Regions from separate parts of the Pseudacidovorax sp. DMC4 genome, predicted to be linked through region 2. Evidence: riboswitches for the same ligand, from Rfam matches in the RefSeq annotation. Region 2 holds a riboswitch; the other holds the start of a gene.
What was found. A riboswitch is a leader RNA that binds a small molecule or an ion and turns the genes downstream of it on or off. The one in region 2 is predicted to bind glycine.

Region 1: another riboswitch for glycine. It lies ahead of ACT54X_RS12960 (D-amino acid dehydrogenase); the one in region 2 lies ahead of gcvT (glycine cleavage system aminomethyltransferase GcvT).

What each region holds. Positions count from the first base shown of each region.
Region 1 covers NZ_JBQUYR010000006.1:123,522-127,927, reverse strand. Annotated here, with positions in the region: gene ACT54X_RS12970 (ABC transporter ATP-binding protein) at 1-551, opposite strand, end outside; gene ACT54X_RS12965 (flavin reductase family protein) at 659-1,270, opposite strand; gene ACT54X_RS12960 (D-amino acid dehydrogenase) at 1,307-2,617, opposite strand; glycine riboswitch at 2,713-2,818, opposite strand; gene ACT54X_RS12955 (helix-turn-helix domain-containing protein) at 2,968-3,699, opposite strand.
Region 2 covers NZ_JBQUYR010000022.1:3,186-7,591, forward strand. Annotated here, with positions in the region: gene gcvH (glycine cleavage system protein GcvH) at 126-506, opposite strand; gene gcvT (glycine cleavage system aminomethyltransferase GcvT) at 683-1,828, opposite strand; glycine riboswitch at 1,871-1,978, opposite strand; glycine riboswitch at 1,991-2,087, opposite strand; gene ACT54X_RS27585 (TRAP transporter large permease) at 2,134-3,411, opposite strand; gene ACT54X_RS27590 (TRAP transporter small permease) at 3,408-3,902, opposite strand; gene ACT54X_RS27595 (TRAP transporter substrate-binding protein) at 3,981-4,406, opposite strand, start outside.

The DNA.
Region 1 (4,406 bases), on a different contig from region 2:
TCGGCGCGCATCTGCACGCGCAGGAAGGGGTCGAGGGCGGAGAGCGGCTCGTCCAGCAGCAGCACGCGCGGCTGGGTGATGAGGGCCCGGGCCAGCGCCACGCGCTGCTGCTGGCCGCCGGACAGCTCACCCGGCTTGCGCTGCGCCAGGTGGCCGAGCGAGACGCGCTCCAGCAGGTCCTGCGCGCGGGCCTGGCGCTCGGCCCTGGCCACGCCTTTCATCTTGAGGCTGAAGGCGACGTTGTCCAGCGCCGACAGGTGCGGGAAGAGGGCGAAGCTCTGGAACATCATGGCCGTGCCGCGCGCGGCGGCGGGCAGGTCGGTGATGTTGCGGTTCTCCAGCAGGATGTCGCCGCTGGTCACCGACTCGTGCCCCGCGATCATGCGCAGCGTGGTGCTCTTGCCGCAGCCCGAGGGGCCGAGCAGGCAGCAGTAGCTGCCGCTGGCAATGCGCAGGTCGATGGCGTCCACGGCTGGCGCGCCCTGCGCATAGCGCTTGGTCAGCGCGACGAGCTCGATGGCGGCGGGCGATGGCGTGGCGATGGCGTCCATGCCGATGGCCTACGCAAGGCGTGTGCCAGCGTGCGCTCATTGTTTGCACGCAATCGCCGCCAAAAATTGCGTACAAAAAGCACCGCCGCAGTGCGCGGCGGGCCGGTTCAGCGCCGAAGCGGTGCCAGCGGCTGCGCGTCCGCCGCGTCGCCGTCGATCAGGAAGTGCCCGCCCGCCACGTGGTGCAGGGTGCGCAGCGCGTCGTGGCCGTCGAAATGCCAGCGGCCGTCCGAGAAGACGCGCGCATCGGCCTGGGCGGCCACCACCTCGCCCAGGAACAGGTCGTAGCGCTGCTGGATCGGCGGCTCGGGCAGCAGCCGGCATTCCAGCCAGGCGGCGCAGCCGTCCAGCAGCGGCGCGTCCGTCGCGCTGCCGGCAAAGGTGGCCAGGCCATAGGCCGCGAACTTGTCGAGGCCGCCCAACGCATCGGCATCCCGGCCCGAGACGCTGCCCAGGGCGTTGCACAGGTCCAGTTGCGCCCGCACCGGCACCTGCAGCGCGAATTCGCCGCTGGCTTCCAGCAGTTCGCGGGTGAAGGTGCTCTTGTCCAGCACCACGGCCACCTTGGGCGGGTCGAAGTCCAGGGGCATCGCCCAGGCGGCCGCCATGATGTTGCGGCGTCCGCCCGCCGCCGCGCTCACCAGCACGGTGGGGCCGTGGTTGAGCAGGCGGTAGGCCTTGGCCAGGTCGACGGGGCGGCGGTGGTGGGCGGTGGTCATGCGGCCGACGATAGCGCGCCCGTGTGTCGGAGCCGATCAGGCAGCGCTAGCGAGCGGTCCGGGCACGTTGCCCACGCGGGTCGCGGCGGTGAAGGCGAATTCCACCTCCGGCGCCAGTCCGCTCACAATGCGCGCGATGGACTGGCCCGAGCCGCAGGCATGCGTCCAGCCCAGCGTGCCGTGGCCGGTGTTGAGGAACAGCCGGCCGATGCGGCTGGCGCCGATGATCGGCACGTTGCTCGGCGTGGCCGGACGCAGGCCGCTCCAGAACTGGGCCCGCGCCGTGTCGCCCGCACCGGGAAAGAGCTGCTCCACGCGGCGCACGATGGCCTCGCAGCGCACGGTGTTCAGGTCGCGGTCGTAGCCATTGAGCTCGGCCGTGCCCGCGATGCGCAGGCGGTCGCCCTGCGGCCCGGTCAGGCGCGAGAACACCAGCTTGAATTCGTCGTCCGTCAGCGAGACCTGGTGCGCGCGGCTGGCGTCCTTGACCGGCATGGTCACGGAATAGCCCTTGGCCGGGTAGATCGGCAGCCGGATGCCCAGCGGCGCCGCCAGCAGCGGGCTGAACGAGCCCATGGCCAGCACATAGGCATCGGCGCGCAGGCGCTGGTAGCGGCCTTCCACGTCGGTGGCTTCCACATGGTCCAGTTCGCCGGCCACCTCGCGCAGCGCGGTGATGGTGTGGCCCATCAGGAAGCGCACGCCGGCGGCCTCGGCCTTCCTGGCCAGTTCGCGCGTGAAGCGGTTGGCGTCGCCCGACTCGTCCTCGGCCGTGTAGGTGGCGCCGGCGAGTTGCGGACGGATGTGGGCGAGGGCGGGTTCCAGGCGCACGGCATGGTCGGCGTCGATCACCTGCCGCTCGCAGCCGAGCTGGCGCATCTGCTCGGCCGGTGCCTGGGCGGCGTCGAATTCCTTCTGCGAGGTATAGAAGTGCAGGATGCCCTGCGTGCGCTGGTCGTAGGCGATGCCGGTGTCGCGGCGCAGCTGCTGCAGCACGTCGCGGCTGTAGGTGCCCAGGCGCACGATCTGTTCGATGTTGTGGCGGGTGCGCGCGGGCGTGCATTCGCGCAGGAAGGCGAGGCCCCAGAGCCACTGCCGCAGGTCGGGCCGCAGGCGGAAGAGCAGCGGCGCGTCCTCGCGGCCCAGCCACTTCAGTAGCTTGAGCGGCGCGCCGGGGTTGGCCCAGGGTTCGGCATGGCTGACGGAGATCTGCCCGCCGTTGGCGAAGCTGGTCTCGGCGCCGGGCGTGGCCTGGCGGTCGACGACGGTCACGTCGTGGCCGAGCTGGGAGAGGAAGTAGGCGGAGGTGGTGCCGAGCAGGCCGGCGCCGAGGACGATCACGCGCATGGAAGAACCCCTTTCAGGTTGCAGCGCATGAACGCGGCAGCGGGGACTCGTCCTTGGAACACAAAGGAGCAACCGCCGCATGACGCGTTCAGGTTGCCGCTCCCCCTGTCCTTGGTACCTGAGAGTTTCACCCGCAGCGCGCGCGGCGGGTTTGCTCCTTCGGTGCGCCACATCGCGTGGCGGCTCTCCAGACGGCGTGATGGATGTTGCAGTACGGGCCCGTTGCCGGACCGACCTGAGCGTTTATGGGAGTTTGCGCCTTCGGTAGCGCCGCCCGGCCGGTGCCGGTGGGCGGTGCGTTCTCCTGCGGGGCGCGATTCTAGGGGCGGATGCGCTGGCGCCAAAGCCCTTCATCGCCGCAGCTGGGTGAACTGGGCGAACTCCCACTCCCGCATGGCCAACAGAAGGGTGTAGCCCTCCAGCTCGCCAGCGGGCAGCTTCTGGTCGGTCTGGTGCTGCTGGGCGAAGTCCTGCGCCACGCGCTGCAGCCGCTCCAGGAAGGCCGGCGCCAGTGCCCGCGAGATGGAGCCGTGCACCAGCAGCAGTCCCTCGGCCGGGCCGTCGAAGCCGCCGGCATAGTAGTCGAGCACCACCTCCTCACGGAAGAACTGCATCACCGGCCCATGCGGCCGCCAGCGGAAGGTCTTGGCCACCTTGAGGCGGTAGCGGTTGAGCGGCCGCAGCTCGATGATGCCGATGCGGTCCAGCTGCGCCAGGTAGCCGATGCATTCGGCCTCGGTGATCCGGTAGGTGCCGACGATCTGCTCCAGCGTCCACTGGCTCAGCACGTTGATGGCGACCAGCAGCAGCTTGCGGTCGCGCACCACGGCCTGCTCCTGCTCCTGCGTCAGCTCGCGCAGCAGCGGCTGGCTGTCGGCCACGCGCCGCGCCAGGTCGGCGAAGTCGATACGCAGGGCGCGGCAGATGGCGTCGATGCGCGCCAGCGGCATGTCGCCCCGGGCCAGCATGCGCTTGACGCTGGATTCGGCCAGGCCAAGCGCCGCGGCCAGATCGGCGTAGGTCATCTGCGCCGCCTTGAGTTCGCGCTTGATGGCGCTGACGAGGTCCTGGGTGGTGCTCACGGGGCGAGGCGGTATCGGCAGGCGATACCTGGAGTGGTTCTGTCTGCCACTGTATTGGAATATGAGCCTCGGCGGCGAGGGTGGGCCGGGAGACTGCGCCACCTTCTTCAAGTCCTCCTGCTGGCCATGTCTTCATCCACCGCCTCCGCTGCCGACCCCGCGCCTACCATCACCGACGCCGCCCTTCTGCCACGCGGCCTCGGGCTGGCGCTGGCCGGCCTGCTGCTGCTCTGGCTCGCCGCCTGGCTGGCCGGGCCGGCCTTGCTGGCGGCGCTCGGCCTGCCCCTGGATGCGCACGGCCACTTGCAGGCACATGCACCGGCCGTGGCCGCACCCTTCGCCGACGTGCGACCACGCTGGGGCATCCCCAACGCCTTCGACGTGCTGAGCAACCTGCCTTTCGCCCTGGCCGGCCTGTGGGGCCTGGCGCGACTGCGGGCGCGAACTTTGCCGGCGGCCGGCCGGCTGGCGGGCGACCGGCTGGGCATGGCGGTCGCCTTCGCGGGGGTCTGGGCGTTGGTCGTGGCCGAGCGGTTGACGCTGGCGGCGGTGCGGCCCGTGCTGTGGGGTGTGCTGTTGCTGGGAGCGGTGTCGGCGGCGTGGCCCCAGGTGGACGGCAACGTGCTGCCCTGGGCCGTGGTGCAGTACGGCGGCATCGGTTTCATCGTCTGGGCCTGGCGTCGCCCCATGGCGGCCGGTGCACTGGG
Region 2 (4,406 bases):
AGCTCTGGGCCGTGGGAAATGGAAGCGCGGAGGGTGAAGGAGAGGCCGTGGCCCTCACCCCGACCCTCTCCCAGAGGGAGAGGGAGTGATGCCAGCGCGTCCACGCGAACGCGCCGGCGGGGGCCTCAGGCGCCTTCGGTGAACTTGGCGTAGCCCGGCTCGTCCATCAGCTGGTCGAACTCGGCCATGTCCTTGTCCTGCAGCAGCACCTTGAAGAACCAGCCGGCGCCCATCGGGTCGCTGTTGGCCAGCGAGGGGTCGGCGCGCAATGCTTCGTTGACCTCGACGACTTCACCGGTCACGGGCATGTAGATGTCGGCGGCCGCCTTGACGGACTCGACCACGCCGGCCACTTCGCCCTGCTTGAAGGTCTTGCCCACCTCGGGCAGGTCGACGAAGACCACGTCACCGAGCGCTTCCTGCGCATGCACGGTGATGCCGACGGTGGCGGCTTCGTGATCGGCGATCTCGATCCACTCGTGGTCCTTGGAGTAGTGAATGGTCATGCGGGGCTCCTGAAAGAAGAAGAGGGGGATTGAATGAAAAGGTCGAGCGACGAGTATCAGCGCAGGGCGGGGCGGCTGCGTGTACGCCCCGGGCGCAGGCGCGTCGGCATTTGTCTGACGGCACGGACGCGGTGCGGCATGTCGGAACGCAGGCGGAGAGGGGCGCGCGCAGCGGCTCAGCCGCGGTAGTAGCGTGCCGGCACGAAGGGCATGGGAACGACCTCCATCGGCACCGGCTTGCCGCGCACCAGGGCGTCGATGCGGGTGCCGACAACGGCGTGGGCCGTATCGACGTACGCCATGGCGATGGGCCGGTCGACCGTGGGCGCCAGCAGGCCGCTGGTCACCTCGCCGATGGCTGCGCCGCCGGGCACATGCAGGGCCGTGTGCTCGCGCACCGGCACGCGCTCCAGCGCCACCAGGCCGACGCGGCGGCGGGCGACCGGGGCGCTGCCGTCCAGCTGGGCCAGCACCTTGTCCGCGCCCGGGAAGCCGCCTGCGCGTTCGCCGCCCGTGCGGCGCACTTTCTGGATGGCCCAGGTGAGCGCGGCCTCGACGGGCGTGGTCGTGGTGTCGATGTCGTTGCCGTAGAGGCACAGGCCGGCTTCCAGCCGCAGCGAGTTGCGGGCCCCCAGGCCGATGGGCGCCACCTCGGGCTGGGCCAGCAGCAGGCGGGCCAGGCGCTCGGCGTCGGCGGCGGCGACGGAGATCTCGAAGCCGTCCTCGCCGGTGTAGCCGCTGCGGGTGGCGAAGACCGGGATGCCGCCGATGGCCATGGCGCCGCCGGTCATGAACACGTGGCGCTCGCTGCCCGGCGCCAGCCGCGTCATCACGGCCGCCGCCTGCGGGCCCTGCAGCGCCAACAGTGCGTGATCCGGCAGGGGCTGCACCGTGCAGCGCCGGCCGATGCGGGCCTGGATATGGGCGATGTCGGCCGCCTTGCAGGCGCCGTTGACGATGACGAAGAAGGAATCGCCGCCCTCGTTGAAGAACATCAGGTCGTCGAGGATGCCGCCTGCGTCGTCCAGCAGCAGACCGTAGCGCTGCTTGCCGGGTGCCAGGCCGATGACGTCCACCGGCATCAGCGTCTCCAGCGCCGCGGCGGCTTCGGGGCCCGAGACGCGCAGCTGTCCCATGTGCGAAATGTCGAACAGCCCGGCGGCGGTGCGCGTGTGGCGGTGCTCGGCGATCAGGCCGGCGGAGTACTGCACCGGCATCGAATAGCCGGCAAAGGGCACCATGCGGGCGCCGAGTTCGACATGCAGGCCGCGCAGCGGGGTGTCAAGAAGGGGTGTGGCAGGAGAGGGGGCAGCAGCGGACATGGGCATCTCACGGGGTGTACAGCGCCACGACGGCTGTCGTGGTCCACCCCGGCTGTCCGCTTTACCTGAGAGATTCACCCCGCGATGGGGGCTTGCTCCTTCGGTGGACGCGCGGCCTGGGCCGCGACGCCTCTCTCCAGCAGGGAAACGCCCCGAACCCGGGGCGTGCCGCCAGTCCTTTTGCCTGAGCGTTCGGAACTCGTCGAGTCCTGCGCCTTCGGCGGCCCCGTCGCGCGGGGCTCTCTCCTGACGAAGCGCGCAGTGTAAGGGACAAGGCGCGCGTCGCGGACGCTATCTGAAGCCGCTCAGCGCCCGTACACCAGGTCACGCAGGCCCAGCGACACCGCCGGCACGTAGGTGATGACCATCAGGCAGGCCAGCACCACCAGGATGAACGGGATCAGCCGCGTCACGATCTTGTCGAGCGAGATGCGCGCCACGGTGCAGGCGGCGAACAGGTTGACGCCGAAGGGCGGGGTGATCATGCCCAGCGCCAGGTTCACCACCATGATCAGCCCGAAGTGCACCGGATCGATGCCGAAGTGCTGGGCCACGGGCGCGAGGATGGGGGCGAGCACGATGATGGCGGCGCTGGTCTCGATGAACATGCCGATCACGAACAGCGCCGCGTTGACGCCGAGCAGGAACATGGTGGGCGACTGCAGCACCGCCTCCAGCCAGTGGCCGATGGCCTCGGGCACGCCGGCGCGGGTGATCAGGAAGGCGAACAACCCCGCATTGGCGATGATGAACATGATCACGGCCGAGGACAGCACCGACTTGCGCAGGATGGCGTAGAGGTCCGGCAGGCGGATCTCGCGGTAGATCACCATGCCGACGACCAGCGCGTAGAACACCGCCACGGCCGACGCTTCGGTGGGCGTGAACACGCCGCCATAGATGCCCCCTAGGATGATCACCGGCATCAGCAGCGCCCAGCCGGCCTGCCACAGCGCACGGCCGAAGGGCATGCGGCCCTCGCCATCGTTCTTGCCCCAGCCCTTCCATTTGCAGTAGACCCACACGAAGAGCATCAGCGCCCCGCTGATCAGCAGGCCCGGGCCGAAGCCGGCGATGAACAGCTCGCCGATCGACACCTCGGCGCTCACGCCGTACAGGATCATGGGGATCGAAGGCGGAATGATCACGCCCAGTTCGGCGCTCGTCGCCTGCAGCGCCGCCGCGTAGTTGGTCGGATAGCCATGCTTGATGAGCGCCGGGATCAGGATGGCGCCGATGGCGAAGGTGGTGGCCACCGACGAGCCCGACACCGCCGCGAAGATCATGCAGGTCAGCACGCAGGTCATGGGCAGGCCGCCCTGGATGCCGCCCACGATGCTCTTGGCGAACTCCACCAGCCGCCGGGAGATGCCGCCGGTCTCCATCAGGTTGCCCGCCAGGATGAAGAAGGGAATGGCCGCCAGCGGAAACTTGTTGATCGAGTTGAAGATCTCCTTGGCGGAGATCAGCATGTTGGCGCCGTTGACCTGGATGCCGACGATGGACGCGAGGCCGATGGACACCGCCACCGACACCGACAGCGCGAAGCACAGCACCATCGTGCCGACCATGATGGGGGTCATTGCGCGGTCTCCAGTTCGAGGCGCTTGGGGTCGAGGTAGTTGCCCACGATGCCGAAGATCGAGAACGCGGCGCCGACGGGCAGCGCCAGGTAGGCCCACACCATCGACAGGCTTTCGAGCCCCGCCATCGACTGCACCCGGCCGCGCATCGCGTAGTCGAAGCCCCACCACAGGATGACGGCGATCAGGGCCAGGGCCGCCAGGCTAACCGCCGCGTCGAGCAGGCGGCGCACGCGCGGCGGGCTCCAGCGGTAGAGCACGTCCACGCTCACCATCGCGCCCTGGCGGAAGGCCATGGGAATGCCCAGGAACACCATCCAGATCAGGCTGATGCGGATCAGGATCTCGCTCCACTCGGCCGGCTGCTCCAGCACGAAGCGGGTGACGATCTGGAACATGCCGAGCGACGCGGCCACCACCAGCATCAGGCAGGCCAGCGCCATGGACAGTGCGGTGGTCCGGCGTTCGAAGGCCAGGAACTTGTCTTTCATCTCACAGGCGTTTCTTGGGAATGAAAAAGCCCGCCGGCGGGGGCGGGCCAAAGGCGCAGGCGTGTTGCCGAGGCGCGGTCAGGGCTGGTAGTTGCGGATGCGGTCCAGGTTGGCCTTGCCGAAGTCCTTCTCGAACTGGGCCTGGGCCGGGGCGAGCGCCGCCACGAACTTGGCCTTGTCGAGGTTGTCGATCACCGTCATGCCCTTGGCACGCAGGTCGGCCACGCCCCGGGCGTCGTCCTCGTCCACGCGGGCGCGGTTGGCCTTGGCGGCCTCCTTGGCGGCGTCCAGGAAGGCCTGTTGGTCGGCCGGTGCGAGCTTGTCGAACACGCCCTTGTTCATCACGAAGATGCAGGGCGAGTAGACATGGCCCGTGAGCGACAGGTGCTTCTGTACCTGGTCGAACTTGGCCGAGATGATCACGGGCAGCGGATTTTCCTGGCCGTCCACCGTGCCCTGCTGCAGGGCGGTGAAGACCTCGGGGAAGGCCATGGGCGTGGTGAT